Regions from separate parts of the Terribacillus aidingensis genome, predicted to be linked through region 2. Evidence: a T-box and tRNA genes for the amino acid it is inferred to sense, from the RefSeq annotation. Region 2 holds a T-box; the other holds one or more tRNA genes.

Region 1 (15,764 bases), 1.7 Mb from region 2:
TACGGGAGACTTTCGTGCTTGGGGCCATTCCAAGTTCACTAAAGAAAGCAGTAGAGTTAGCCGGAATTCCGGTAGGACCGCCACGACTTCCAGTCACCGAAGCAAAAGGAGAAGTACTGCAAAAAATCGAGAACATGATGCAAGGATACAACCTACACACTCGTTAACAAAAAGGGGAGAGCGAATTGTCTATTTATAAATTCCAAACAGCAGATCATATTGTTGCAGGTCGTGAAGCAGTAGATAACATTAGTGAACATTTATCTTTACTGAATCTGCCGATTAAACAGGCGCTATTGATCACACAGCCGGCTTTGATTGCAGCAGGTGCCGCAGAAAAGGTAGAGAAGGCATTGGAAGCTGTAGGTATAACTGTGGATCTGACAACTGATGTAGAACCAGAACCTACACTTGAAAATATCGAAAGAGTCTTTTCAGAAACTGTCGGCGTGAAAGATTATGATGTACTGATCGGGCTTGGCGGAGGAAGTATTTTAGATACAACAAAACTGCTATCTGTTTTAAAAACAAATGATACTGCCTTGGAGAACCTGCTTGGAACTGACCTGGTGGAAAAGGCAGGGTTACCAACTATCTTAATTCCAACTACTTCAGGTACCGGAGCGGAAGTGACGCCGAATGCCATTGTCACATTACCTGAACAAGAGCTGAAGATCGGTGTTGTTAGCAGATATTTGCTTCCGGATCTAGTATTGCTTGATCCAACATTAACAACAGGACTGCCAAAACCAATCACAGCTGCAACAGGGATGGATGCATTCACACATGCGCTGGAATCTTATATTTCAAATAAGGCTAATTCGATAAGTGATATGTTTGCGCTGGAATCCATTCGGTTGATTACAGCTAATATTGTTACTGCTTATCAGAATGGAGCTGATTTGGATGCCAGAGAGAAAATGCTTATCGGCTCCATGTATGGCGGTATGGCATTAACAGCAGCGGGTACGGCAGCAGTTCATGCAATGGCTTATCCGTTGGGAGGCAAGTACAAGATTGCACATGGTGTGGCAAACTCCATGCTGCTTCCACATGTGACGCAGTTCAATATGGATGCGATGGTAGATCGCTTAGCCTCTGTAGCTGAGCCTATGGGCATTGATACAAATAGTCTGTCCAGTGAAGAAGCAGCCCAGGCAGTAGTAGATAAAATTAAGGAACTGACAACTGTATTGGAAATACCTCAGGATTTAGGGGAATACGGTGTGGAAGAAGAGAGCATTGAATCAATGGCAGTTGCTGCTTTGGAAGTGAAGCGATTGATGGACAATAATCCAAAGGTGTTGGATAAAGAAGATGTAAAGTCTATTTATCGCAAGCTGTTAGTCTGAGAGCGGTAAGAGCGATGAAAAAGATAGCGATTATTGCGGACGACCTGACAGGTGCAAGTGATTGCGGTGCAATGCTGCTTCCATATGCTGTAGAAGTGGATGTTCTTTTGGATGGGAAGATGAAAGAGATAGACAGCAACCAAGCGGTCGTTATCAATACGGACAGTCGTTCCCTTCCTGCATCAGCAGCTTACAGCAAGCTTGCTGAAGCTGCTGAAGGGGTTGCATTGACAGCGCCGGACATTATATACAAAAAAATAGATTCCACAATGAGGGGAAATGTAGGGCAGGAGCTGGATGCCCTATATGATGTTTTGAAGCCGGATGTTATCCTTTTGGCTCCTGGCCTTCCATCACAAGGAAGGGTAGTGAAAGATGGCATTCATTACCTGCATGGTATCCCTCTGGCGGATACGGAAGCTGCCAAGGATCCAAAAACGCCAGTAAAACATTCCGATATCAAGCAGTTGGTTTCTTCTCAAAGCAAGCATCTGGTCCAACATCTAAGTATAGGGGAAATCAGATCTGGCAATGAGAAAAGGGTCGAACGGCTGCTAGCAGCTGTTTCAGCGGGAGCTAAGATTATTACAGCTGATTCAGAGGATGATGACGATCTGCGTTTGCTTAGCGAAGCTGCTGTAGCTACCAAACTGAATGTCATCTATGCGGGGTCGGCGGGATTGATGGAATATCTTCCAACCGCACATGGCTTGGAACAAAAGGTGATTGCTCCATCTCTCGATCTTGTGGAAGAAACTGTATTGTTGGTAGTAGGCAGTGTAAGTCCAGTTGGGCGTAAACAGCTTAACTGGTTAATGGAATCAGATCATAGCGTTCAATTTTTGGAAGTCGATCCTGTGATGCTGCTTCAAGACAATCTTGAGGATACAAATGAATGGAAGATAGTAATGGAAGAGGCGCAATATGCACATGCGGCAGGAAAACATATTGTGCTGTTTTCTTCTTCCGAAAAGCCGGTCGCAGTCAATGAGGAAGAAGCGATTCAAAATAGTAATAAGATTGCGCAGAACTTAGGAGCAGTGGCTGCTTCAATAGTTAAAGGGATGAAAATCTCGAGATTATTTCTAACTGGCGGGGATACAGCTATTCGTGTGATGGAAGCACTCCAAGCAGATTCTTTTCACATCCTGGGTCAAGTTGAGGTTGGGGTTCCAATAGGGAAGCTTAATGGAACTAACATAATTGCTGTCACGAAGGCTGGAAGTTTTGGATCACAGGAAGTCATGGGGAATGCATTGCAATTGCTTAAAGGAGTAGATAAAGTTGAAGCCAACTATCGGAATTAGTATGGGTGACGCGGCTGGAATCGGTCCGGAGATCATTGTGAAAGCTTTGCAGCACAAAGAGGTTTATGAGCAAGGTAACCCCTTTGTAATCGGAGATCTCAGCATGTTAAGGAGAGCGGCAGAGGTCGTTAGTTCAGTTCTGGAATTTCATACTGTCGAAACTATTGATGCCTGCCGATTTGAGCATGGCGTAATCGATGTAATGGATCTACAGCTGCTTCCGGAGGATCTGGAACAGGGCGTTGTCTCCAAAGAAGCCGGGAATGCAGCATTTCACTACTTAAGTAAGGCAATTGAGCTTGGCAAGGAAGGGGAGTTAGCAGCTATATGTACTGCTCCTTTAAATAAAGAAGCACTTCATTTAGGCGGGCATAGATATCCTGGCCATACCGAGATCCTTGCAGAACTGACCGGAACCAAGGATTATTCTATGATGCTTTCCTCACCTAAACTTCGCGTCATTCATTTAACAACACATATTGGGTTGTTGGATGCCATATCCGCCATTAATCCGGAGCGGACATACACTGTCATTAAATTGGCGTATGAGACGCTGACAAAAGCGGGATATGATAATCCGCGTATCGCGGTATGCGGTATCAACCCGCATGCGGGGGAAAACGGTTTATTTGGAAATGGGGAAGAAGAGGAGAAGCTGACGCCTGCCATTGTGAAAGCACAGCAGGAAGGAATCGATGTCAGCGGACCACACCCGGCAGATACACTATTCTTCCGTGCGGTCAGAGGAGACTTTGATATCGTAGTAGCCTGTTATCACGACCAAGGACACGTTCCGATTAAGGTGCTTGGATTAGAAGAAGGGGTTAACATAACAGTGGGTTTAAAAGGCGGACTGGTGAGAACCTCAGTAGATCATGGAACAGCATTTGATATAGCTGGAAAGAATATTGCAGATGAACGCAGCATGCTTGCAGCTCTACAGACTGCAGCCGATTTAGCTCCGAAACAATCAATTACTAGGTAATAGTTGAGCGGCAAGATGTATTACATGCTAGTGCAAACGATGCATCTTCCGCTGTTCTCTTAAAAGCATAAGATGGTGAATTGATTCAAAATAAGCGCTATACGATGCACCTTAGAGGATTGATAGCTTGCTATTTATTGTAAGCGCTATCAAATTAGGGGGTAAAAGCGATGAATAAGAACTTGAAGGAAAGTGAAGCACCTGTCAAGGAAATGAAAGAAGCACCGTCTGCATTACCTAAAACATTTATGGAATACATGCGAAGTCTGGGACCGGGCCTTGTACTGGCGATGACTTTCCTTGGTACTGGGGATTTGGTCAGTTCTACAGTCTCGGGTGCGAACTACGGGTATGCGCTTTTATGGACATTGGTCGTCGCGCTGGCTGCTCGTTATTTCATGGTTTCAGCGGTAGCGAAGTATAAATTGCAGAACCGTCATGGAGATACTTCGATTCTGCAAGGATTTCAGAGAGTGTGGCGCGGGTTCCCTTTACTTCTGGGTGTTGCAATCTTGTTCCTTGGAATAGTCATTCAGATGAGCTTCCTCCGAGCATGTGCTGTTGCACTTTATAATTTGTTTGGGGGATTCGGCGGTGAGACTTGGGGTGTCTTCCTCTTCAGTTTAGTGGTTGTCGGACTTACGTTCCTATTATTGATCAATCCAAACCAATATAGGTTATTGGAAATGCTGGCTCGCTTTGCTTCTGTAGCCATCATTGCTGCGTTCGTTTTTGCCCTGTTCCGAATCGGTTCATTTGATGTCATCGGGTTCTTGAAGGGACTGACATTCGATATGCCGCCAAACCAAGGGCCATTCAATGCCATATTCATCGCAGTTGCTACTATAGGAGCGATTGGCGGGTCAGCTGTAAATCTGCTGTATCCTTATTTCATGGATGATAAAGGCTGGGATAAACCGAAATACCGGAAGATACAGCAATTGGACCTAATTACGGGAATGCTGCCACTCTTGGTAATCAATGTGCTTTTCTGGGTAGTAGCTGCGGAAGTATTCTATGGAACCGGCATACCAGTCAGCAATGAAAATGACTTGGCGCTTATGATGGAATTGGCTGTTGGTCCAGCTGGTCCGACGATGCTTTGGGTCTGTCTGTTCCTAGCGGCTTTTACAAGTTTTCCGGCTCAAGCTCGCGGCTTCACTTTGCTGATGCTTAATGGCTTTCATCTATCCGCAAAGAAGGATTATAAAAAAACAGATGAAGATCCCAAATTCCGCTACTTATCCATTGGTCTATTTCTTTTGCTTCCTATTCTTATATCGATCCCTGGAGCGCCGGACTTGGTACTGCTGAATGTATTCGGCACTAGTGTCATCACTGCTTTGATCCTTCCGCCTATTGTCGTTGGATTGGTATTGATGACAAGCAGCCGGAAATATATGATGGATGGTTACAAAAATAGATGGTGGGAGACAGGAATCTTAGTAATTATTGCTGCTATCGGTATTTGGTCGACGGTGGAAATCATTCGTAATTTTGTCGATCAGATAAGTAAATTCATATAGAAAAAAGAATCCGGTATTTACCGGATTCTTTTTTTTATATGTCATAAGTCTTGTGAAGGATATGAATAAGAGGGTTAAAAGTCCTTTTAATAGATAAGTTAGCTGCTGAAGTGGGGAATACGATAAAAGGGGTATTTATATGTATATATTTCCCATATACTCGCGTTTAAGTTCTCTTCTGAGGGTTAGAGTTATAATAGATGAGATTAAAAAGAGCTTAGTTTCGCAGCTTTCGTATAAAAGATAAACATGAAAGTGTACTGTATTAGCTAAATATAAATCTTTTGAACTGAGTACAAGGTTTTGATTGTACGATTGATTAATTATTAAATCTTAAATTAACAGAAAATTATTACTATTATCCCGCAGGAAATCCCATCATCTACGCATATGCTCCTCTTTTCTCCCGACACTCTTCCCGTAACCGACAGAATCTCGTAATCTATCTATAACATCTGAGCGATATTACATAATCTGTCATTTAACAGGCGGAGGTGGATAAGGTTAACGGGCAGGACCAAATCAGGGAAAAGGAGAATGAGAAGATGCAAAAACGAATGGCAAAATGGCTCAGTATTCTGGCGGTCGGTGTTTTTCTCTTGTCCTTGCTTTCTCCTACAGCTTCACGAGCACAGTCTTCTGAGCGAACTTCTGTAAAAGCGAGTGAGGGTGTAGCAGCGAAGGTGGACAAGGATGTTACGTCGCAGTTCAAAGCGGATGAGCAGGTGACGTATCTAGTTAAGTTAAAGGAACAGGCGGATACGAAGAAGGCTGCAGAGATTGCTGTCGAGAAGGCGAAGAAGCAGTCTGCGAGTTTGTCTGCCAAGGAAGAGAAGCGCATCCAAAACTCAGCTGTTGTCAGCGATTTGCGGGTGACTGCAGATGCTTCTCAAGCAATTTTGCTTGATTACTTGAAGCAGGCAAAGGACAAGGGCGTTGTAAAGGATTATGACTCTTACTATATCGTCAATGCATTAAAGGTAACCAGCTCCAAAGAGGTGATGGAGGAGATTGCTGCTTCTGAGGAAGTGGAGAAAATCCTGCCAAACAGAGAGCGTAAAATTCTCGAGCCTGCAAAAGCAGAAGAAAAGCAGGTTGCCGCTTTGGCTGAGGAAGTCGAAGCTTGGGGCGTAGAAAGGGTCGGAGCACCTGCGGTATGGCAGGAAACTGGCTTGGATGGAACGGGTGTCGTTATCGGCGGATTGGATACTGGTGTGCAGTATGATCATCCTGCACTATTGGATAAATACCGCGGCTATGACCCAGCTGATCCGGATAATGTTTCCCATGAATTCAACTGGTATGATGCGGTCGATGGGGAAGCAGTACCGTATGATGACTTGGATCACGGTACACATACAATCGGTACAGCTGTCGGTGCAGAACCTGATGGCTCTCAGGATATTGGGGTTGCACCAGGTGCAAAATGGATTGCGGTAAAAGCTTTCCATCCTGATACCGGACAGGGGCAAACAACGGATGCCATCTTGCTCGATGCGGCTGAATGGATGCTTGCACCAAAGGATGAAGAAGGCAATCCGCATCCGGAGCAGGCGCCAGATATCGTCAATAACTCTTGGGGCGGCGGTCCAGGATTGGATGAATGGTATAGGGATGTTGTCCAAACCTGGCGAAATGCTGGTATCGTCCCAGTATTCTCCGCTGGTAATGACGGGGACGGAGACGCAACAGTGTCAGCACCTTCCAATTATCCAGAGTCGATCTCAGTCGCTGCGACGGATAGTGAAGATGGATTGGCCAGTTTCTCCTCTCGAGGCCCTTCGCCTTATGAAGGAGAAATCAAGCCGGATATTGCTGCTCCTGGGGTGAGCGTCTACTCCTCGGTAAGCGGCAGTGAGTATAGTGCCTCTTTCAGCGGCACCTCAATGGCAGCTCCGCATATAAGCGGTGTCATTGCTTTGCTTCTGCAGGCAGACAGCTCGCTGACAGTCGATGAGATCGAAACGATCTTGTACGATACAGCTGATCGCCAGACGAGCAGTGAGTATCCAGATGAAATCAATGAAGGATTCGGCCACGGTATTGTGAATGCATACTTGGCTGTATCCACGATTGCGACTGGTGTCGGAGAAATCAATGGTAACGTCTATCAGGATGGCGAGGACGAAGAACCTGCTGTCATTACACATGAAGCAGTGTCAGAAGTGTATCAGGGTGTTGCCACGCCACTCACAGCAGAAGTAACAGATAACATCAGCGCAGACACGGTAACGCTTCAATACAAAAAGGATGAGGGAGAATGGCAATCTGTTGAGGCAGCGCTTGTAGAAGGAAATGCAGCAAGCGGTACGTTTCAAGCGGTGCTGCCAGCGGAAGCGACAACAGGTGACTCACTCGCATATAAATTTGTCGTGACCGACTTTGGCGGCAATACAACAGAGACGGATACGTACGAAGTGGAGCTCATTGCACCACTGACAGTTGGCTATAGCCAGGACTTTGAAGAGGAGCCATCTGGCTGGACATCATTTGGTGATCAGAACTCCTGGGAGTGGGGAGCCCCAGCTGACGGCCCTGAGGCAGCAGCTTCTGGCGAGAATGTATACGGAACAGGTGCTTATCCAAACAATGCAGATGCGACTTTGCTAGCTCCGCCGGTAGCAGTGCCAGAGGATGGAGAAGCGTATTTGCAGTTCCAAACATGGTTCGACTTGGAAAGCCGTTATGATTATGGCCATGTGGTCGTTTCGACGGACAAGGAGAGCTGGGAGCAGGTAGGCACGTACAATGGAGCAAATGGAGCTTGGTCTGCTGAACAAATCGATTTGGGTGACTTTGCCGGACAAACGGTTTACGTAGGTTTCCATCTGGAGACGGACGGAAGCATCAGCAAACAAGGCTGGTATATCGATGATGTAGCCATTTCGGATTCCTCTAACACCTCTGCCTCGATTATGAAAGATACAAAGAAGGTGAAAGAGGACGCAAAGCAGACAAAGGATAGTGCAAAGAGTAAGAAGAAGGTAGATGCGAAGAAGCTTGCTCCAACACCGATCAAAAATGTACAAGGTCCAACGCTGCCGGATGGAAAAGCAGATCCATCTGATATCAGCCCAGCTGCTTTACCGGTTGATGCAACAGTGACAGTACAAGAAACGGGCCGGAGCGTACAGACGGATCCAGCAGATGGCAGCTATCGCTTGCTGCAGGCTGCAGGTGATGTGACATTGGAGGCTTCCGCATACGGCTTCCACTCCAGCACAGCACCAGTAACCGTAACAGAGGGATCTGCCGTTACACAGAATTTCACGCTGGACCCTATTGCGGAAGGAACAGTTTCAGGCACTGTGACGAATTCCCAAACAGGTGAACCGATTGCTGGTGCCAACGTATATGTAGTCGAGGATGCGGCCATACAACCAGTACAAACCGATGAGAGCGGGGCGTATACGCTGACTGCTTATGAAGGAACGTACACACTTAAAATCACGGCACCATCCTTCAAAGGAGCAGAATTCGAAGTCACGGTGAATGCGGATGAAGCGACAGAACAAAACGTTGAGCTGGAGCCATTCATCGGATTTGCAGGAGAGATCGGCTATGATGATGGAACTGCTGAGAATGCACATGCCTTCTATGATGGCGGAAATGGCTGGGCAGTTAAATTCACGCTGGCGGAAGGGCAATCTTCAGCACAGGTGACAGGCGGATTATTCCGTTTCTGGGATGAAAGCTTCCCGACACCAGGAGGCACGAACTTTGCAGTTGAAATCTATGATGATTCCGGTGAAGACGGTGCACCAGGTAAGAAGCTCGCCGGACCAATTACTGGGGAAGCACTCCGGAATGGAGAATGGACTCAGGTTGATTTGGCGGGAGAAGGCGTTGTAGTAGATTCTGATTTCTATATTCTTTATGTCCAAACAGATCCGAATCCGAATACTCCTGCATTGGCGACGGATGAAGACGGAGAATTCTCCGGCCGCAGCTGGCAGAACGTAGGTGGGGAATGGAGCCCTGTGCCGGAAGAGGACGGGAACTACATGATTCGTGCTCTTGTTGATTACGAAGCACAATCTCCAGTCATCACGTCGCCTGCACCAGACACAGTCACGAAAGAAGACAGTGTGACAGTGGAAGGGACAGCCGCACCTGGCGGGACAGTAGAGATCAGTAATAACGGTGAGGCTGCTGTGTCAGTAGAAGCATCGGATGAAGGAGCTTTTGCAGCGGAAGTAGAGCTGACAGAAGGGGAAAACAGTCTGACAGCCGTCACAAAACTGGAAAATGGCAGCACAGCCCCATCTGAACCAGTGACGATAATCCGGGATCAAACGGCACCGGAATTAACGATTACAGCACCGGTAGATGGTTCCAAGACAAATAAAGAGACGGTAACTGTTACAGGGACAGCATCAGATGATTATTTGAACAAGCTGACAATCAATGGTGCGAAAACAGATGTAAATGAAGACGGGACTTTCTCCAAACGTATCCTATTGGATGAGGGCGTCAATGAAATTAAAGTAGTCGCGACAGATGAGGCAGGAAATAAAGCAAGGAAAGTTATCGAGCTGGAAGCAGACTACACTGCGCCTGTACTGGGAAATGTGAAGCCAGATCAGGATGCAGAAGTGCAGCCTGGTGAAACAGTTGTGATCTCCTTCGAATCAGAGCCTGGTCTAGAGGATGCGACCTTCTACTTGAAGGCACCGCTGACCAATTTCCGGACATCATCCCAAGCTACAGAGCTGCCGATGAGGGAAACCGAAGATGGCCTTTATGTAGGCTACTGGACAGCAACGTCATCTGCGAAACTAGATGGAGCGGATGTGGTCGTGAAAGCAACAGATGCATTCGGGAATGAGACGGAAGCAACTGCAGCTGGAAAGGTATTTGTGGAATAACGAAGAAGAGGCTTCTCCGAATTATTGGAGAGGCCCTTCTTTTTATCGTTAATCATCGATACGACATCGCTTTTAAGCTTTCGGACACAAGATTGAGGAATAGCTTCATGAAAGAATATGGAAGACGGAACTGGCGCAAAGGGTATGTACCATTAGGATTAACCCTTGTCTAGTTTAATTCACTAATAATAATTAGGCTTACACTTTCCTTAATATAAAGAAGAAAGCTTTATCTGGAAATTGTTCTTTTATATCCATAATACCTAAAAGCGTGTTTGCATCAACTTTTCTAAAAACATCTATTATCCCTTTATTGTCGTAGATCATTGCTGAGGTAACTTTCCCTCTATGTTTTACTTTTCGTAACCTTGCTTTACTCTTATTTGTTTTTAGGATAGGTCGTAATATTGTCATAGATGAGGGGAGGATTTTCTTGGGAATGTTATGCAAGCTTTGCAAAAGAAAATTGATAGGAAGCAAATTTGGATTAATAGTATAGAGAACCTCATTACTTTTTTTGAAAACTAAAGGGTGGACATGTTCTTCATCGATAAATTCTTTTCCGTACCAACCTGATGCTGTTAAAAGTCCCTCCAGTGGGTGTCCAGTTACGATTTCTTCTCCTTTCCACATCCCAATCATTTCTTCTGGCTCAACAATATCCAGCTGATCATAAAAAGCAAGGGCATCTTCTTGTGATGTACCATTACGTAATATTACGTTTAGGAGATCGATATTCTCCATCTGTCCAACTCCTTTGTGATAAAGATATTTCAAGACCAATCTAATAGTATCATAGGATTTATTCTGGACATGCTGCAGTGACAACTAATGCTAAAGATATAAGAAGAAGGACCCGTCAGTGACGGGTCCTTCTTTTATATACCGATTGAGATATATTTTGTTTCCAGATAAGGCTCAATTCCTTCGATTCCGCCTTCGCGGCCGACGCCGCTTTCCTTCATACCGCCAAATGGAGCTTGAACGGCAGATGGACCGCCGTCATTCCAGCCGACAATACCATATTTCAGGTTCTCGGCAATATACAGTCCGCGGCGATAGTTTTCTGTGAAGAAGTATGCCGCCAAGCCATATGGTGTATCATTTGCCAGACGAATCGCTTCATCGATTTCTGTATAAGTGGTAATCGGAGCAACTGGCCCGAATGTTTCCTCATGCATGATGTCCATGTCATCCGTTACGTGATCAAGAACAGTCGGATTGACGAAGAAGTAGCCTTTGTCGGCATCTGCATTATACGTGCCGCCAGTAAGGACTTTAGCGCCTTTGGACTTTGCATCATCAATTTGAGCCACAATTTTATCAAAGCCTTTCTTATTGATGACAGGGCCGATTGCTACACCTTCTTCTGTACCAAGACCTACCTTCATTTCGGATACAGCTTTAGTGAAGGCTGTTGTAAATTCGTCTTTTATGGATTCGTGGACGAGCAGTCTATTGGCACAAACACATGTCTGTCCCGCGTTCCGGAATTTTGATGCCAGGGCATGCTTCACAGCACGGTCAATATCTGCAAACTCATCAACAATAAGCGGAGCATGTCCGCCGAGCTCCATGGATACATGCTTGACACTATCGGCGCTCTGTTTCATGAGCAGTTTGCCGACAGGAGTAGAGCCGGTAAAGGAAATCTTCCGGATATGAGGGTGCTCGGTGAAGATTTTCCCTACCATCTCGCCATCAGCATTTACATATTGGATAACGTCTTCCGGAATTCCGACTTCATGAGCCATTTCGACTAACCGTATGGCTGTCAGCGGTGTATCTGGTGCGGGTTTGATAATGAATGTACAGCCCGCAGCTAATGCTGGAGCAGCTTTTCTTGTAATCATTGCTGCTGGGAAATTCCAAGGTGTGATTGCGGCTACTGGACCGACTGCTTCCCGAGTTACCAGCAAACGCTTATCGGTAGTGGAGGCAGGGATGGTACGGCCGTATACACGTTTTGCTTCTTCTGCAAACCATTCGATATAGCCAGCTGCATATAATACTTCACCTTCTGACTCTTTTAGCGGCTTGCCGTTTTCTTCTGTCATCAATGCAGCAAGCTCTGCTTTGTTTTCTATCATCTTGTCATGCCAAGCGCGGAGGAGCTTACTGCGTTCCGTTGCAGAAGTTCGGGACCAGGAAGGGAAGGCTTGATTGATTTTTTCTATTTTCTCGTTTATTGCTTCTTCTGAATCGATTGTTACTCTTTTGATCAATTCACCGGTGGCTGGATTCGTTACATCGAATGTTTCAGTCATGTCGAACGCCCCTTTTCTTGTTTATTTCATAGTAAAAGCATAACAAGGATTTTTTCTATCAGACAAAAAAATGCTCACAATTTTTGATGTTCATGTTTATATTCCTGTTTTGAGAGGAAAATATGCAAGAAGAACAGAAGTGATAAAAATAGCTATAAACGTTGATGTAACGGGGTTTTTGGCAAGAGAGAAGGGGTGTAATCTACTGATTAATTATCTGAATTAAAAGAAATTAAGAAAGTGGGTTTACAAAGCCTTGCATTCCTGTATATAATAACTCTTGTCAGTTTCGAGTTACGAAAAACGTAACGATGAAAAACAGACATCCTGGCCCGTTGGTCAAGCGGTTAAGACACCGCCCTTTCACGGCGGTAACACGGGTTCGAATCCCGTACGGGTCATCAAGTTTTTGGAGGATTAGCTCAGCTGGGAGAGCATCTGCCTTACAAGCAGAGGGTCGGCGGTTCGAGCCCGTCATCCTCCACCACTTGCTTAAAAAAGTAATTAAAAAGTGTTGACAAGTTGTTTGGATAATGATATGATATCATTCGTGACGTTCGAGTCAATGAATTAAATAACTTGCCGGTCTAGCTCAATTGGTAGAGCAACTGACTTGTAATCAGTAGGTTGGGGGTTCAAGTCCTCTGGCCGGCACCACTTATGCTGGAGGGATAGCGAAGTTGGCCAAACGCGGCGGACTGTAAATCCGCTCCCATCGGGTTCGTAGGTTCGAGTCCTACTCCCTCCACCATTTATTGGGCTATAGCCAAGCGGTAAGGCAACGGGTTTTGGTCCCGTGATCGTTGGTTCGAATCCAGCTAGCCCAGCCATTTACTTCTTTTCAATAGAATGTTTTTGAGCCATTAGCTCAGTTGGTAGAGCATCTGACTTTTAATCAGAGGGTCGAAGGTTCGAGTCCTTCATGGCTCACTTTATAGATCAGTTCCAGTAACTGTTTCTATTACGCGGGTGTGGTGGAATTGGCAGACACGCTAGACTTAGGATCTAGTGCTTCGGCGTGGGGGTTCAAGTCCCTCCACCCGCATCATCATTACTATACTGCTGAGCGGAAGTAGTTCAGTGGTAGAACACCACCTTGCCAAGGTGGGGGTCGCGGGTTCAAATCCCGTCTTCCGCTCCATATGGGGCCTTAGCTCAGCTGGGAGAGCGCCTGCCTTGCACGCAGGAGGTCAGCGGTTCGATCCCGCTAGGCTCCACTCATATGAAAAATCGTCCATCTGGGCGGTTTTTTTTTTCATTTTTCAGGCATAGGAGTAAATCTCCTATGCCTTTTTGTTTATTCTTAAGCCAATCGGGAAACAGTTTAGATAAAAGTCTTTTGGTAGGAGGATACGAATGGAGGATAGATCTACATATAAACGCAGGAATATCTTTTCTGGATTTATGTTCGGTGTTGGTCTGGTTGCATTCATCGATGAAGCTGTGTTTCATCAGCTTTTGCATTGGCATCATTTTTACGATTTGTCTTCTACGACTTTGGGGCTTGTATCGGATGGTTTCTTTCATGCGCTGAGCTGGTTTGCGACGGTTGGAGGATTGTTCCTTTTTGCTGATCTTCGCAGACGCAGAGGTCTTATTCCACTTAGATGGAGTGGTGCTGTTTTGGTGGGAAGTGGTGTCTTCCAGCTGTATGATGGCCTGATTCAGCATAAGTTGTTCCGCATTCACCAGATTCGTTATGGAGTCGATATCTTCTATTATGACTTGGTTTGGAACATAATCGCTGTCCTGTTGATAGCAGCGGGTATTTGGTGTATCCGTCTTTCGAGGGGGAAAGAGCATGTACGTTGAAAGATTAGCTCTGATTATAGCCTCCTGCTGTATACTGTCTTATCTGCTGGCAATGAAGTATTCTGCGAAGCGCTTCAAAACCTGGCCGCTGCGCAAGCTTGTGTTATTTGTAAGCGGCATTGTAATCGGCCTTCAGGCTGTTGCAGGGCCAATAGCAATGCATGCGCACCATAGCTTTGTCTATCATATGATTGGGCATTTGCTGCTCGGGATGCTTGGACCCTTGCTGCTCATCTTATCGCAGCCTGTAACCTTGCTCCTGCGCGCGCTTTCGCAATCGGGAGCAAGGTCAGTCTCTCGTGTTTTTCGCAGCAGATATGCACGTTTCCTCATTCATCCGATCACTGCAGCCGTACTGAATATCGGAGGTCTATGGCTTCTCTATACAACGCACCTATTCCATCTCATGCATGAATCAGCCTTGGTTTCGATGCTGGTCCATCTGCATGTATTTGCTGCGGGTTATTTATTCACGCTGGCTATGTTGTATACAGATCCCGTCCCATACCGGAAGAGCTATCTTTACCGGGTGATCGTATTTGTCTTTGCCCTTGCAGGACACGGCATACTGTCGAAGTATTTGTACGCGAATCCGCCTATGGGCATAGCTCCTGCTGATGCGCGGCAGGGAGCAATGTTAATGTACTATGGCGGTGATCTGATCGATCTCACTATAATCGTCATTTTGTGCTGGCAATGGTATCAAGCGGCTGCGCCTAAAACTTCATTATCTGCTGCAAAAGCTGCCGAGTAAGGCAGCTTTTTTGATGATTGCTGCTATTTTTGGTAAAAATACCGCTGTAACCGATTTACAAAGTGTCAAGACACCTGTAAACTTAATGTGTCACATAATACTTTTCGCAGAGGTGCTGGAATGGAACGAACAGTAGCAGGTCATAAAACAACTAAACCGATTTCAGAACGAAAGCTGCTCGGGATTGTCGGAACAGGCTGGTTGTTTGATGCAATGGATGTTGGTATTTTATCTTTTATTATTACGGCGCTGACATTGGATTGGGGATTATCATCCCAGCAAGCGGGCTGGATTGGCAGTATCAATAGCATCGGAATGGCTGTTGGGGCATTTGTTTTCGGAATTATGGCGGACCGTGTAGGCCGGCGGACGGTCTTTATGATCACGATTTTGATTTTCTCCATAGCGAGCGGATTATCCGCTTTGGCAGCTTCTTACTTTATTTTCGTTGTGCTGCGCTTCTTTATCGGTGCAGGACTCGGCGGGGAGCTGCCGGTTGCATCTACATTAGTGTCGGAGTCTGTAGCACCAGAGAGACGAGGGCGCATGGTCGTGCTGCTGGAGAGCTTCTGGGCTGTCGGCTGGCTGCTTGCGGCAATTATCTCTTACTTCGTCATCCCGGATTACGGCTGGAGAGTTGCTCTCTTGCTGACAGCTATACCTGCGTTATTCGCAGTCTTTCTCCGTAAGAATCTGCCGGATTCACCGTCTTATACGAAGCTGAAACAAAAAACTTCTGTCATGTCGGGTATCCGTCAATTGCTGGCGAAAGGATTTGCTAAACGAAGCCTGATGCTCTGGATTGTTTGGTTCTGCATTATGCTCAGCTACTATGGCATGTTTCTGTGGTTGCCGAGTGTGATGGTAGAAAAGGGATTCGATATGGTGCGAAG
Region 2 (15,764 bases):
CCAGTTGCTCCACAATCTCATCCCGCTCCATGCGGCGGATCAGGTTTCTGGCATCTTTATGCCGGGGAATATAAGCTGGGTCCCCAGACAGCAGATAGCCGACAATCTGATTAATCGGATTGTATCCTTTTTCCCGCAATGCTTCGTATACGGACATTAGTACTTCCCGGACATTCTCGTCCATCGGTTCTTCCGGAAAGTTGAATTTCATCGTTTTATCCATCGAACTCAAGTGAAGCCACCTCGCTTAAATTGCCAGTCTTTTTTTCAGTATATACTTTTCTGTCGGATTTGGAAAATCAAAGCTGCTCTTCGACATAAACTGCCGCATATGCAAGTGCATCCGGAACCTGCTCCGGATTCTTACCGCCAGCCTGCGCCATATCCGGACGGCCGCCACCACCGCCGCCGCAGCGTTTGGCAGTTTCTTTAATCAGGTTACCTGCATGCAGACCGCGTCCGATCAAGTCCTTGGATACACCAGCAGCTAGCTGTACCTTGCCTTCAGCTGTTGCTGCCAGAAGGATAACACCGCTATCAAGCTTTTGTTTCAGATCATCGACCATACCGCGTAGCTGGTTCATATCTGCTACATCCACTTGTTCTGCAAGCACTTTAACACCTTTTACTTCTTTTACTTTATCCAATATGTTGCCAGCTTCGAGCTGGGACAGTTTGCTGCGCAGGCTGTCGCGCTCACGCTGAACTTCCTTAAGATCCGCGAATAACGCTTCAATTCGGGAAGGTACTTGTTCGTTTGATGTTTTTAGTTCTGCTGCAGCTTGTGAAAGAATCTGCTGCTGCTGCTGCGTGAACCGGTAAGCTTCTTTTGAAGTGACTGCCTCGATTCGGCGCGTGCCAGCACCAATACCGCTTTCGGAAACAATCTTGAATAGGCCGATTTGGGACGTGTTTCGAACATGCACACCGCCACATAGCTCCAGGCTGTAATCACCGATTTGAACAACTCGTACAACATCACCGTATTTCTCACCGAACAGCGCCATCGCGCCCATCTCTTTCGCATCGCTTAAGCTTTGATAAGATGTGCTGACAGCAAGCTCATCCCAGATTTTTTCGTTGACGGTTTCCTCTATCTTTTCCAATTCTTCTTTTGTTACCGCATTGAAATGAGAGAAGTCGAATCGAAGACGATCAGGCGCAACTAAAGATCCTGCCTGATTGACATGTGTACCTAATACATCCTTTAGAGCCTGATGCAATAGATGCGTCGCAGTATGGTTCTTTACTACGTGCTGACGTCTGCTTGTATCAACCTTTGCATGGACGATTTCCTTCACTTGAATCTGTCCTTGCTTCACAACTGCTTGATGCAGATTTTGTCCTTTTGGCGCTTTCTTGACTGCTTGTACGAATACTGTCGCTGTCTCCGTCGTCACCCAGCCCTCATCGGCTACTTGCCCGCCGCTTTCTGCGTAGAATGGCGTTTCTTCCAGGATGAAGAAAATTTCGTCTCCCTCAACCGCTACATCAGCAAGCTGCTTATCTTTTACGATCGCAAGGATAGCTGTATCTGTTTCTGTACGATCATAACCGACATAGGTGCTTTCTGCTTCCACTTCCTGCAAAACGCTATCCTGCACGTGCATGCTGTTCACTTTCTGGCGTGCATCACGCGCACGTTCACGCTGCTGCTTCATTTCTTCTTCGAAACCTGCTTCATCGATTGTGAAGCCTTCTTCACTGACATATTCCTCTGTCAGCTCTTTCGGGAAGCCATACGTATCATAGAGACGGAATACTTCGGTTCCAGGGAAGACATTGCTACCTTTCTCCTTTTCTTCTGCTACGATCCGGTTCAGGATAGTCAGACCATCCGCAAGCGTTTCATGGAAACGCTCTTCTTCTGTCTGAATGACTGTCTCGATAAATTCACGTTTTTCGAGTATTTGCGGGTAGAAGGCATCCATGATATCACCAACGACCGGTACTAGCTGTTTCATGAACGGCTTTTCAATACCAATGTTCTTTGCATAGCGTACTGCGCGACGGATCAGACGGCGGAGTACATAGCCGCGGCCTTCGTTGGAAGGAAGCGCGCCATCACTGATAGCGAAGGATACAGTACGGATATGATCGGCAATAACTTTGAATGCCGTATCGTCTGCTGCTGTCTCACCATACGCTTTTGTCGCAAACGTCGCTGTCTTCTCGATGATTGGCATGAAAAGATCTGTTTCGAAGTTCGTTTTCGTATCCTGAATGACACAAACCATACGCTCCAGTCCCATCCCTGTATCGATGTTCTGTTTCGGAAGCGGTGTGTATGTGTGATCCGGATTATGATTGAATTGACTGAATACAAGGTTCCAGATTTCCAGATAGCGCTCGTTTTCACCGCCTGGATAAAGCTCTGGATCAGATGAATCGTTGCCGTATTCTTCTCCGCGATCATAGAAAATCTCAGAGTTCGGACCACTCGGGCCTTCTCCGATGTCCCAGAAGTTTTCTTCTGTACGGATGATTCGCTCTTCCGGCAATTTAACAAGATCACGCCACATTTGATACGCTTCTTCATCTTCCGGATGAACCGTTACAGATAGACGTTCCGGATCAAAACCAATCCACTTTTTATCTGTTAGGAACTCCCATGCCCAAAGGATTGCTTCCTTCTTGAAATAGTCTCCGATCGAGAAGTTTCCAAGCATTTCGAAAAACGTATGATGGCGGGCAGTGAAGCCTACATTCTCAATATCATTTGTACGGATGCTTTTCTGTGCATTCACGATACGCGGATTCTCTGGCACAACTCGCCCATCAAAATATTTCTTCAGCGTTGCAACGCCACTGTTGATCCATAGCAACGAAGGATCTTCTATCGGCACAAGTGAAGCACTTGGCTCGACACTATGTCCTTTCTCCTTGAAGAAATCGAGGAATTTCTGTCTTACTTCAGCAGACGTTAATCTTTCCATAAAAATGCCTCCTTTATTATGTAAACACACAAAAAACTCCCGATCCTGCCATATGCAGGGACGAGAGTATGATCGCGGTACCACCCTGATTATAGACCGGAAAATGGTCTATCACCTTTAGACGCGGATAACGGTGCGCAGCCGATAAGGATTAACTTAGAGCTCCGGTATAGCTTTCCATCACACTTTTATGGAGATTCTTCCAGCCAAGGAATCTCCTCTCTTAATAAAAGGACGTCATGTACTTGTACCTTCATCGCTTTTCGCTATAAATCTAAGCGTTAGTATAGATAAAAAAGCGGATTTTGTCAAACATCCGTCTCCTTTGCTGTATCCAGGCAGGCTTTGATTATCGTCAGACAAGGAACAGCAGCGATCATACCGATTATACCCCCAAGTTCCCCGCCGACAAGTAAAGCAAAAATGATCAGAAGCGGATGGATATGGATGCTTTTTCCGACGATGAAGGGAGAAAGCAGGTTCCCTTCAATCAATTGAATGATAAAAACCATTATTCCAGCAAGGAGAGCCGTTTTCGGGCTGATAGTTATTCCGACGAGTATAGCAGGAACTGCCCCAATGATCGGACCGAAGTATGGGATGATGTTCGTTGCTCCTACCAATAAAGCGAGCACCAAGGAATATGGCAGTTTGATCAGCGTGAATGCAGTCCAAGTCAGAAGACTGACAATGCAGCTCACAAGCAGGACTCCGCGAATATAGTAGCCTAGATTATTATCTATACGCAGCACTAAGCCTTTAACTCTGCTGCGGTAACGGCGTGGCAGAAGCGAGAGACCAGCATTGCCTATTTTATCCGTATCTTTCAGCATATAAAATACGATGACTGGTGTAACGACAAGAAAAATGACTACTTGCGGCAGCTTATTCCATATATGCAAGAGATCTTTTAGAAACCCTTCTGCGCGCTGTTCCAAGCCACGTAAAACAGCGTCCATTTGATCATGCACAGTTTCCGGCAGGAACGCTGTCCGTTCATACATGAATTGCACATAATGATCATAGCGCTGTGTCAATGCCGGCAAATTATGACTGAATTCCTTTACCTGACTGATCAATACCGGGAAGCCTTTGTACAGCAGGAATCCTGTAAGACCAAAAAACAGCGTATATATAACCAAAATGGACAGCCAGCGCGGCAGTCGCCACGACGCAAGAAAATCGATGATCGGATGAAGCAAATAAGCAATCAAACCTGCAATGATGAAAGGCAGGAATAGTCCGCCTAAAAACAGGAGGAACGAACGATAAAATGGGTATAGCTTGATCAGCAGAAAACAAAGCAGCAAGGCGACGACTATCGTCACCATCCAAAGAAGAACACGATAAAGACGGGATGCCTCTTTCATATTACTAGAATGATGCGCCGTCGCATTTCCGTTCTTCATCTGTGAACAAATCATCAAGGGAACTCAACGAGCCATCTTCCTCTACTTGATGCAGGGAGAGCATCTCATCTTTATACGACAATTCAATAAAACAGCCCCAGCAATAATATTGTTCCGGTCCTATCTTTCCGATATCTTTGCTGCTGCAATTCGGACATTTCAACATGTTGGATCACTCCAAATCCTTTTTACATGTTAGAATGTCCAATTATTTCCTTGTATATACTACATGAAATCGTATGGAGAGATATCTTCCTGCTCTGCTTCTGCCTCACGCAGCATCCGATCGATGTCATCCCCCGCTTCGTGGAAGCCACCCAGATGTTCCACGAGGGAAGTATAGCGCTGGTTCGTATCTTCTGTTTGAATTCCTTGCAGAAATGCCTGTTTTTCCCCAACTAGAATCAAAGAACGCTGTGCCCTCGTAATCCCGGTGTACAACAGATTTTTGCGGAGCATTCTGCGATATCCTGGCACGACAGGCAAAATAACGATTGGAAATTCACTGCCCTGGGATTTATGGATCGAGATACAATACGCATGCATCAAATTCGATAAATCCTTGCTTTCGTAGACGACTTCCTTCTCCTCGAATGCAACGACAAGCTGCTCCTTCTGCTCGACATTCTCTTCTTCGCGGAACAAAGCGACAACTTCTCCAATGTCTCCATTGAAGACACCTTCCTCCGGATCATTGACAAGCTGGATGACCTTGTCACCCTTTCGGAAAATAACGTCTTTTGCTGCCATCTCCCGCTTCTCCTTGTCCTTGGGATTGACCAGCTGCTGCAGCTGCTTATTCAATTCATGAATACCTGCCTGCGAACGATACATCGGAGCCAGGAGCTGGACATCACGCATATCCCAGCCTTTTTCGACGGCACGGCCAACAATCTGAGTGATGACATCGACCACTTGATGCTCCCGGCAAGGAATGAAGTTGAAATCCTTGTCCTTTTCCAGTTGTTCTTGTGATAATGTCCCGTTCTTGATAGCATGGGCAATCGTGATGATTTTGGAGCCTTCTTTCTGTCGATACACATCTTTGAGCATCACACACGGTACAGCCTCTGAACGAAGTAAATCCGACAGTACCTGCCCAGGACCAACTGAAGGCAACTGATCTTCATCTCCGACAAGCAGTACTTGCATATCATCCGGAATAGCTTTGAACAATCTGTTTGCCAGCCAAATATCGACCATGGAAAATTCATCGACGATCAGCAGCCTTCCAGCTAGCGGATTATCTTCATCCCGCTCGAATGAGTCGTTACCGTCCCAACCCAACAACCGGTGGATCGTGCTGGCCGGAATATTCGTTGACTCATGCATCCGCTTAGCCGCACGTCCGGTTGGAGCAGTCAAGACGAATGGATAACTCTCATCCTTATCTTTATAGTCCTTTGGATCAAGCGAAAGTTCGTGTATTTCCGCATACGCTTTGATGAATCCTTTGATAACCGTCGTTTTACCTGTTCCAGGTCCCCCGGTCAAGATCATCACCTTCGATTGCAGCGCTTGCTCGATTGCTTCGAACTGTTCTTTCCCGTAACTGATCGTTTCCGCTTCCTCAAGCTTGCCAATTATCTTCAGGAGCTCTGCCTGAACAATTTCCGTCTCAGTAACTTTTTCCGATAAGCGCTGCATATGGCTGCAAAAACCAGTTTCCGCAAAGTAAAGCATCGGATGGTAAACACGATCTTCCTGTTTGACAACCTTTTTCTGTGCATGCAAAACACCAAGCTGTTCTTCGATTTGTTCCGCACTAATACCGAATTGCGCACTGCGCAGGAGGACTGCGGCCTGTTTTAGCACTTCATCATTCGGCAAATAAACATGACCTGCCTGCATGCTGTCTTGCAACACCATCAAGCATGCGGCTTGTAGCCGGCTGTCATGGTCCATCGCCAGGTTATTCTTACGAGCAGCTTCATCCGCCCGGTGGAATCCAAATCCCTCAATATCAAATACATATTGGTACGGATCCTTCTCCAATACTTTGATTGCTTCATCCCGGTATACTTTATAGATTTTCTGTGCAAGCTTCAGCCCGATGCCGTACTTCGACAGATGCACCATCACGTGGTCGAAGCCTTGATGTGTACGAAGGTCGTGGAGGAAGCGCTCCTTCTTCTCATCGTTCAGTCCTTGGATACCATCCAGCAAATCCGGATTCGATAGAACATCCGCTATCGTATTTTCACCCAGCTTCGCTACAATTCTCTCCGCAATCCGTTTTCCAATTCCATAAAACAGATCACTGGATAGGTATTGGATGAGCCCGTCCTTCGTTTCGGGTACATACCGCTTGTATTCCGTCACTTCATACTGTTCACCGAATCGTTTATGACTGACCATCGAACCATAAAACAGATAAGGCTCGCCTTGGTCCAGTTCTCCGATATATCCTTTGATGACGATATCCTTTTCTGCGATCGTCTCGTTGGTTTCCAATACCTTGATCCGGATAATGGAAAACTGTTCTTCTTCTTTCCGGAAAATCGTATGCAATAATTCACCTTTCACAAAGCCTTTTGGGCTCTCGGCAGTCTCCCCATATTCCATACGCCTGTGCTCCTTACTCTTCGTTCTCGATTTGCTCCATAATCAGTTCTATTTGCGCCTTTCCGTGCATGGCCATCTCATGATCGGGCTGTGCTTCGAGCGCTTTATCCATATATGCGAGCGCTTGTTCAAACTGCTGCTGATACAGATACGCGACACCTACATTATAAAGGGCATCACTATGCTTTGGACTCCATTCCAGCAGGTCAAGCAGCACTTGTTGTGCGGTATCGATTTCCCCTGCGGTTGCAAGTGCCAATCCGTACTGGAAAACGATAGCAGCATCGCGATCCTCAAGCTCTGCGGCACGCTGCAAATAAGGAAGTGCAAGCTTTTCCTGTCCAGACTGCTGTAAGGACATACCAAGGAGATAATGAACATCCCCTTCATCCAGGCCGAGCTTCACTGCTTCCATCAGTTGCTGAATTGCTTTCTCATACATTTCACCAGTGTAATACATACTCCCCAGACCGTAATAAGCAGTTGCAGCTTTCTCATCAAGCTCAATGGCACGGCGGAAGAAGCGTTCCGCTTTCTCTAAATCATTCATCCGCATCAGCAAATTGCCAAAATTGACATATCCAACTGGATCTTTTGGGTTTTCTTCGATAGCTATATTAAAATGCTTGGCAGCTCCCTCTAAATCCTGCTTCTGCAAAGCTTCTATTCCTGATTTAATATGATCCATTCTTTCACTCCTCTATGTAAGGGAAACCCTTGCCATAAGACAAGGGTTTCTGTTTTAACCGACGTATTCAAGCTGTTGTTCGTTCTTGATGATATCATCGATCGTACCGCCGCCAAGACATACATCCTCATCATAGAAGACGACTGCTTGTCCTGGTGTTATTGCGCGCTGCGGTTCATGGAAATCGACGCGTACTTTGTTTTCACCGATCGGTGTTACCGTCACTTTGCTGTCTTTTTGACGGTAACGGAATTTAGCCGTTACCGTAATCGGTTCTGCTAGTTCTGTTTCGGAAACCCAGCTCATATCAGTAGCAATCAAGGCATCGGAGTACAGACTGTCATGATCGAAGCCTTGTTCTACATAAAGAACGTTTTCTTTCAGGTTCTTTCCGACAACGAACCATGGTTCGCCTTCGCCGCCGATACCAAGACCTTGACGCTGTCCGATTGTATAATACATGAGACCGTCATGTTTCCCTTTCACAACCCCATCCAATGTGGACATGACACCAGGCTGTGCAGGCAGGTACTCGCTTAAGAAGCTTTTGAAATTACGTTCTCCAATGAAGCAGATACCAGTGGAATCTTTCTTCGTCGCAGTTGCAAGATTGTTCTCAGCTGCAATACGGCGCACTTCTTTCTTGTCCATTCCGCCTAGCGGGAACATAACTTTAGAAAGCGTTGATTCTGTCAGCTGGTTTAGGAAATATGTTTGATCCTTGTTTTCATCCATGCCGCGGAGCATGACTGTCTTGCCATCACGCTGTTCTACTTGAGCATAATGACCTGTAGCTAAATAGTCAGCTCCAAGAGACATAGCATGATCCATGAAAGCTTTGAATTTGATTTCTTTGTTGCACATTACATCTGGGTTAGGCGTACGGCCAGCTTTGTATTCATCAAGAAAGTATGTGAATACTTTATCCCAATACTGCTTTTCGAAGTTCACCCCGTAATATGGAATACCAATTTGGTTAGCAACTTTTTTAACATCTTCGAAATCTTCTGTAGCGGTACAGAAGCCATTTTCATCCGTATCATCCCAGTTTTTCATGAAGATGCCGACTACGTCGTACCCTTGCTGTTTGAGCAAAAGGGCAGCAACGGAAGAATCGACACCGCCGCTCATACCGACGACAACACGAATATCTTTGTTTTCTTTCATCTTTGTCACTCCTTTCCTTTTGTTAGACGTTTTATAATAGCAGCGACTGTCTGGGCAGCCTCTGCGACGGATTCAGCTGTGTTGCCATATCCGAAACTGAAACGGATACTGTTTGTAACACGGTCATCTTCACCGTACATCGTTTTCAGAACATGCGACGGATCGACGGAGCCTGCTGTACACGCACTGCCGCTGGATACAGTAACACCGGATAAATCGAAGTTCATCAGCAGAGATTCTACATTCGTCCCCGGAAAACTGATATTGACTATTCCAGCGGAACGCTGACCTGCCTCTCCATTAATGAAAAAGTCGATTCCTGAAAGCTTCAATTCAGAAATGAACGTATCTTGAAGCAGCTGATACGCTGCTTTACGTTCCGTTCTTTTTTGCATTGCCAATTCTGCTGCTTTGCCAAAACCGACGATGGAGGCGACATTTTCTGTTCCCGCACGGCGTTTGCGCTCCTGCTCCCCGCCATAGGTGATTGGCTTGATACGAACACCATCGGCTGCATACAAAGCGCCTATTCCCTTTGGTCCGTTGATTTTATGCGCCGAAACACTCAAAAGATCAACTCCGAGCGTATGGACATCAATCTCCTCGGTTCCATAGGCTTGGACAGCATCTGTATGGAAATAAGCAGGATGGGATTGTAGCAGATCACCAATCGCTTGGATTGGCTGCATGACACCTGTTTCATTATTGATCATCATCACAGAGACAAGTATCGTGTCCGGTCGTAGTGCTGCTTGCAGATCGGCAAGCTTAATTGCTCCAGACGCATCAGCAGGCAGATATGTCACCTCGAAGCCTTGACTTTCCAGATAGTTGGCTGCATGTAGTGTAGCATGATGCTCGATTGCAGTCGTAATAATATGCTTACCTTGTTCACGGCAAGCATTCGCCACACCGATGAGTGCCATATTATCCGCCTCTGTGCCTCCGCTCGTGAAGATGATCTGTTTATCTGTTGCACCGATACTTGCTGCAACCTTCTCACGTGCAACATCCACGATATGGCGTGCTTCCCTTCCGAATGCATGAACACTGGACGGATTGCCGAATGTGCTCTCCATGACCGGAATCATCGCCTGGATGACATCCGGGTGCATTGGAGATGTTGCCGCGTGATCAAGATAGATTGGTTTCATAACTGCTTGCCTCCATTAAATATAGAACATATACGGATCCTGGCTCTCATCATCTCCATGACGGCATAGATCCTCTAAAGTTGTCGTATCCAATACATCCCTGACGGCATCGCGGATGCGCAGCCAAAGCTGCTGCTTAGCCGGCTCCTCCTCTTCGATCCCCTCAACAGGTGTGATCGGACCTTCCAGCGTACGGATGATATCGCCGGCCGTAATCTCTGATGGGGCTGATGCGAGCATATAGCCGCCCTTGGCGCCACGGATACTTTTGACCAGACAGGCATTCCTAAGCGGTGCAGCGAGCTGCTCCAAATAATGCTCGGACAATTTATTTTCAGTCGCAATGGTCTTCAAGGAGACTGGTCCTTCTCCATAATGCTTTCCTAATGCGATCATGATAGTTAATCCATATCGTCCTTTAGTCGATATTTTCATCTCTTAAAACTCCTCATAACTGCCTCAGTAATGTTCGGATTTCAAAACAATAACGATTATTATACCAGAAAATATTATAACATGGATAGCAAGTGGCTTGCATTTTCCCCGGTCGCTGGATACGCTAAGACAAGCAGACACAGGATGGAGGAATAAATATGGCCAGACAACCATTAGCATATCGCATGCGGCCGAAGGATATCAGCCAGATCATCGGCCAAAAACATCTCGTCGGTGAAGGTAAGATGATCCGGCGGATGGTGGAGGCGGACCGTTTGAGTTCGATGATCCTTTACGGTCCTCCAGGTACGGGGAAAACGTCGATGGCCATCGCGCTTGCTTCCAGCGTCCAGATTCGGTACAAGCTGCTGAATGCGGTAGTGGACAAGAAAAAGGATATGGAAATCGCGGTAGAAGAAGCGAAGATGAGCGGCCAGCTCGTTCTCATACTGGATGAAGTTCATCGTCTTGATAAAGCGAAGCAGGATTTCCTTCTTCCGCATGTCGAGAGTAATTTGATTACATTGATCGGGTGCACAACGAGTAATCCCTATCATTCTATAAATCCGGCAATCCGAAGCAGATCTCATCTGTTCGAACTGAACAGTCTGGAACCGGCGGATGTAAAAGAGGCACTCGGGCGCGCAGTGGATGATCCTGACCAAGGGCTTGGCAGCATGCAGCTGGATATAACGAAAGAAGCATTAGAGCATTTTGCAAGTGCATCAGGAGGAGATTTGCGGGCAGCATTGAATGGGCTGGAGCTTGCCGCTTACTCTACACCGGCACAAGATGGGACTGTCCACATTGATTTGGAAGTAGCAGAAGCTTGCATGCAAAAGAAAAGCTTTTCTCATGATAAAGACGGTGATGCCCATTATGATGTACTGAGTGCTTTTCAGAAATCTATTCGCGGCAGCGACGTAAATGCAGCTTTACATTATCTGGCTCGTTTGATTGAAGCAGGAGATCTCGACAGCATCGGCCGCCGGATGATTGTGTGTGCCTATGAAGATATCGGACTCGCCAATCCGCAAGCCGGCCCCAGAGCTTTAGCAGCAGTAGAGGCAGCTGAACGCGTAGGCTTCCCGGAAGCACGTATTCCTTTGGCTAATGCAATCGTAGAACTCTGTTTATCTCCTAAATCAAACAGCGCGTACAAAGGCATCAATGCTGCGCTGTCGGATATACGTTCAGGCAAAGTCGGCGAGGTTCCTGCTCATTTGAAAGATGCCCATTATCAAGGGGCAAAACACATGGGCCGCGGAATCGGATACCAATACCCGCATGATTATCCAGGAGCTTGGGTAGAGCAGCAATACTTACCTGACCTTCTTAAGAACAGAAGGTATTACGAACCAACTGACACCGGTAAGTTTGAACAAGCTCTCAAACAGGTCTATGAACGCGTAACAAAAAGAAAATAAGGTTACAGGTATACGGGCAGCAGTCTGTGGCAACAATGGGGCTAACAGTTTTTATTACTTTCTATGTTTGTAGATTAACAGATAAGAAATGGAGTGTTAGCCCATATGGTTAAAGTAAGACAAGACGCATGGAGTCATGAAGACGACTTATTGCTGGCCGAAACTGTGCTTCGGCATATTCGGGAAGGTAGCACTCAGCTGAAAGCCTTCGATGAAGTCGGAGACAAACTGAATCGCACCTCGGCAGCTTGCGGCTTCCGCTGGAACGCCGAGATTCGCAACCGCTACGAACAGGCTGTTGCTATAGCCAAGCGCCAGCGCAAGGAGAAAAAGCGCGCAGAACAACGAGCGCAGAAACCAGCTGCTGCACCAATTTATCAGCCTGCACCGGTAATGTCTGCAATAGAAACACAACAGGCTTTCCCAATTACAATGGATGAAGAAACAGCCCGTTTCGAAGCAGAGATTGCACAAGAGACATTCATTGTCGGTGAACATACTGAAAGTGAAACCGAAATCGACAGCAGCCAGCAAGCGGATGAGCTGAACCTATCTCAAGTAATCAGCTATTTGCAATCAATGGAGCAAGGTTATCAAACTAGTGAAACGAATCGGCATACCATTCATCAGCTGGAAGCAGAGGCCCATAGTCTCCGACAGGTAAATGCACAGCTTACAGAAGAATGCGAGAGCTTAAAAAATCAGCTGAAAACGATGAAAGCTGATTATCAGGTGCTTATCCAGATCATGGATCGTGCTAGGAAAATGGTTATCTTCGACGACCAAGATTCCTTCGCACCCCCAGCTTTCCGGATGGACAAAAACGGCAACTTGGAACAAGTAGCAAAATAAAAAGCAGCACATACCCCAGTAGGGTGTGTGCTGCTTTGTTCATTTTTTAACGGAAAATAGCAATCCCGATCGTGCCGTCCTATTGAAGTTTTGAACCCGCTCTCCGCAGGTGGGTGCCCTGATTCGCACTTTATGCGTCCACTCTATGGAGGCTTGCATGCCGCACGAAGACTTTCGGACTCCCGTACTTCATTGTAATCGGTCAAAACATATGAAGAACGTACACATCAGGATTGCTATTTGTTTATGGAACTATATTAGCATGGATAAACAGAGTTTTCAACTGGAAAGTCTGCCTATTATGCTTCCTGCCCTGCTGATTTTTTTTGGATATCCAAATACAGTTCATCCAGCTGCTTTTTGCTTACTGGATCTGGAGCATCTGTCAATGGATCGGTCGCAGAAGCAGTTTTCGGGAATAGGATTGTATCCCGAAGGTTCGTGCTGTTGGATAGCAGCATGATGAAACGGTCATAACCAAGTGCAATTCCGCCGTGCGGAGGAGCTCCTGATTCCAAAGCATCCAGCAGGAATCCGAATTGTTCCTGTGCTTCTTCCTTCGTGAAGCCAAGAACCTCGAACATCCGGTTTTGCAGATCCATTTGGTAGATACGCTGCGAGCCGCCTCCCAGTTCATAGCCATTAAGGACAATGTCATACGCTTCTGCTTTGACAGAAGAAGGATCTGTTTCCAGCTTATCGATATCTGCTGCCGCTGGCATCGTGAATGGATGATGTGCTGCATAATAACGGCCTTCTTCTTCGTCGTATTCGAATAAAGGCCAATCTGTCACCCAAAGGAAGTTGAACTTAGTTTCATCGATAAGTCCAAGCTCACGACCAAGTTTATTCCGTAATGCTCCTAAGCTATCAAAGACTACTTTCGTCTTATCTGCAACAAATACCAGCAAGTCGCCCGCTTCAGCAGAAAGAACCTCTTTCAGCTGGCTCTGAACAGTTTCGTCAAGGAATTTCGCAATTGGTCCTTTCAAAGAACCGTCGGCTTCTGCTTTGACCCATGCAAGTCCTTTCGCACCATATATCTTAACAAAGTCAGTCAACGCATCGATATCTTTACGAGAGAAGTTCGCCGCCTGTCCTTTCACGTTGATTGCACTGACGCGGCCGCCGTTTTGGATTGCATCTTGGAATACTTTGAAGTCAGCAGACTTCACTGCTTCTCGTACATCTACCAATTCAAGCCCAAAACGTGTATCTGGCTTATCAGAACCGAAGCGTTCCATTGCTTCTGCGTAAGGCAGGCGCGGGAATGGCACTTGAACTTCAACGTCCTTCACTTCTTTCATGACACGCTTCATCATACGTTCTGTCATGCCGATGATATCTTCTGTGGACATGAACGAAGTCTCGATATCGATTTGAGTGAACTCCGGCTGACGGTCCGCACGCAAATCTTCATCACGGAAACAGCGAGCGATCTGATAATACTTCTCGAAGCCTGAAATCATGAGCAGCTGTTTGAATAACTGCGGAGATTGCGGAAGCGCATAGAACTCACCTGGGTGCACACGGCTTGGTACAAGATAGTCGCGCGCTCCTTCTGGTGTGCTTTTTGTCAGCATCGGCGTTTCCATCTCGTAGAATTCTTCCTCGTTCAAGAAATTGCGGATCGCTTGCGTTGCCTGATGGCGAAGACGGAATGTCTCCTGCAGCGGTTTTCTCCGCAAATCCAGATAGCGGTATTTCAAGCGGACATCCTCGGATGCATCCACATCATCCTCGATTTGGAATGCCGGACTCTTCGCTTTGTTCAAGATACTGATTTCTTCTGCAACAACTTCGATTTCTCCAGTTGCCATATTTGGATTTTTTGTAGCATCTTCGCGCTCTACAACTTTACCAGTAACACTCACAACGAATTCAGAGCGGATTTGTTCAGCAGTTTCTAATGCTTCTTTGGATACATCAGGGTTGAAAACGACTTGCACGATTCCGGAACGATCCCGGATATCAGCAAAAATCAATCCGCCCAGGTCACGCCGTTTCTGTACCCACCCTTTGATTGTTACTGTCTCGCCTGCATGGCTCGTTCGCAGCAGGCCTGCCTTTTGTCTTTCACTCATCCGCTTTTCCTCCATCCAGCTGTTGTTTGATTGTATCAACAGCTTCCTTGATTGCTACTTCAGTCTGCTGTCCTTCCTGCATATTACGCAAGGAGATGACGCCTTTTTCGAGCTCATCTTCACCGAGAACAACAACAAACTTCGCCTGCTGGCGATCAGCAGCTTTGAACTGGCCCTTCATTTTCTTGCCAAGGTAATCCTTATCTGTTGTCACACCAGCTAAGCGCAGCTGATATGTCAGTCTTGCTGCTTCTTTTTGGACAGCTTCTTCACCAAGTGCTACGACGTAAACATCTGTTCCAGTCTTAACAGGCAATTCGATACCTTCTGCCTCTAATGCAAACAATAGACGTTCAATACTTAGTGCATAGCCGATACCTGGTGTGGATGGACCGCCAACTTCTTCGACAAGACCATTATAACGGCCACCGCCCGTAAGCGTCGTAAGGGCACCGAAGCCTTCTGCATTACTCATGATTTCAAATGCTGTATGGTTGTAATAATCCAGGCCTCTGACAAGATTCGGATCTACTTCATAAGGAATGCCGATTGCATCCAAGTTTGCTTTAACAGCGTCAAAGTATGCTTTGGATTCGTCATTAAGAAAATCATGGATGGATGGTGCGCTTTTTACTTTCGGGTGCTCCCGATCCTTCTTACAATCAAGAATACGCAATGGGTTCTTTACCAGGCGATTCTGACAGTCACTGCAGAGCTCTTCTTTGACAGGTGTGAAATGATCAATCAAAGCTGTGCGGTGTGCATCACGGCTTTCTTTGTCTCCGAGCGTGTTGATGATCAGTTTCAATGATTTCAAACCTAACTGCTGATAGCCGCTCATAGCCAAGCTGATTACTTCCGCATCGATTGCCGGATCTTCACTTCCCAAGGCTTCGACGCCGAATTGAACGAACTGGCGCATGCGACCTTGCTGCGGTCGCTCGTAGCGGAACATCGGTCCATAATAAAATAGCTTCGTCGGTTGTTCCGGCTGACCGTATAGCTTGTTTTGCACAAAAGCGCGAACGACGGATGCCGTTCCTTCTG

The links. The T-box of region 2 lies ahead of alaS (alanine--tRNA ligase). A T-box ahead of a tRNA ligase gene usually reads a tRNA of that ligase, here a tRNA-Ala.
Region 1: it has a tRNA-Ala gene. The T-box ahead of alaS (alanine--tRNA ligase) is inferred to sense a tRNA for this amino acid. The anticodon was not compared.

Annotation. Positions count from the first base shown of each region.
Region 1 is NZ_CP159996.1:110,987-126,750, forward strand. Features, by position in the region: gene dapA (4-hydroxy-tetrahydrodipicolinate synthase) at 1-167, shown strand, start outside; gene ABXS78_RS00670 (iron-containing alcohol dehydrogenase) at 186-1,352, shown strand; gene ABXS78_RS00675 (four-carbon acid sugar kinase family protein) at 1,367-2,659, shown strand; gene pdxA (4-hydroxythreonine-4-phosphate dehydrogenase PdxA) at 2,637-3,644, shown strand; gene ABXS78_RS00685 (Nramp family divalent metal transporter) at 3,815-5,170, shown strand; gene ABXS78_RS00690 (S8 family serine peptidase) at 5,716-10,038, shown strand; gene ABXS78_RS00695 (DUF4334 domain-containing protein) at 10,237-10,782, opposite strand; gene ABXS78_RS00700 (NAD-dependent succinate-semialdehyde dehydrogenase) at 10,917-12,305, opposite strand; tRNA gene ABXS78_RS00705 (tRNA-Glu) at 12,635-12,706, shown strand; tRNA gene ABXS78_RS00710 (tRNA-Val) at 12,717-12,792, shown strand; tRNA gene ABXS78_RS00715 (tRNA-Thr) at 12,887-12,962, shown strand; tRNA gene ABXS78_RS00720 (tRNA-Tyr) at 12,971-13,056, shown strand; tRNA gene ABXS78_RS00725 (tRNA-Gln) at 13,062-13,135, shown strand; tRNA gene ABXS78_RS00730 (tRNA-Lys) at 13,163-13,235, shown strand; tRNA gene ABXS78_RS00735 (tRNA-Leu) at 13,271-13,350, shown strand; tRNA gene ABXS78_RS00740 (tRNA-Gly) at 13,372-13,446, shown strand; tRNA gene ABXS78_RS00745 (tRNA-Ala) at 13,450-13,522, shown strand; gene ABXS78_RS00750 (DUF2243 domain-containing protein) at 13,662-14,117, shown strand; gene ABXS78_RS00755 (cytochrome c oxidase assembly protein) at 14,107-14,871, shown strand; gene ABXS78_RS00760 (MFS transporter) at 14,992-15,764, shown strand, end outside.
Region 2 is NZ_CP159996.1:2,000,322-2,016,085, forward strand. Features, by position in the region: gene ABXS78_RS10635 (IreB family regulatory phosphoprotein) at 1-232, opposite strand, end outside; gene alaS (alanine--tRNA ligase) at 300-2,936, opposite strand; T-box leader at 2,990-3,202, opposite strand; gene ABXS78_RS10645 (AI-2E family transporter) at 3,245-4,345, opposite strand; gene ABXS78_RS10650 (hypothetical protein) at 4,311-4,511, opposite strand; gene ABXS78_RS10655 (ATP-dependent RecD-like DNA helicase) at 4,571-6,910, opposite strand; gene ABXS78_RS10660 (tetratricopeptide repeat protein) at 6,924-7,598, opposite strand; gene mnmA (tRNA 2-thiouridine(34) synthase MnmA) at 7,653-8,765, opposite strand; gene ABXS78_RS10670 (cysteine desulfurase family protein) at 8,771-9,919, opposite strand; gene ABXS78_RS10675 (Rrf2 family transcriptional regulator) at 9,935-10,354, opposite strand; gene ABXS78_RS10680 (replication-associated recombination protein A) at 10,513-11,781, shown strand; gene ABXS78_RS10685 (RsfA family transcriptional regulator) at 11,887-12,633, shown strand; RNA gene ssrS (6S RNA) at 12,692-12,870, opposite strand; gene aspS (aspartate--tRNA ligase) at 12,933-14,717, opposite strand; gene hisS (histidine--tRNA ligase) at 14,710-15,764, opposite strand, start outside.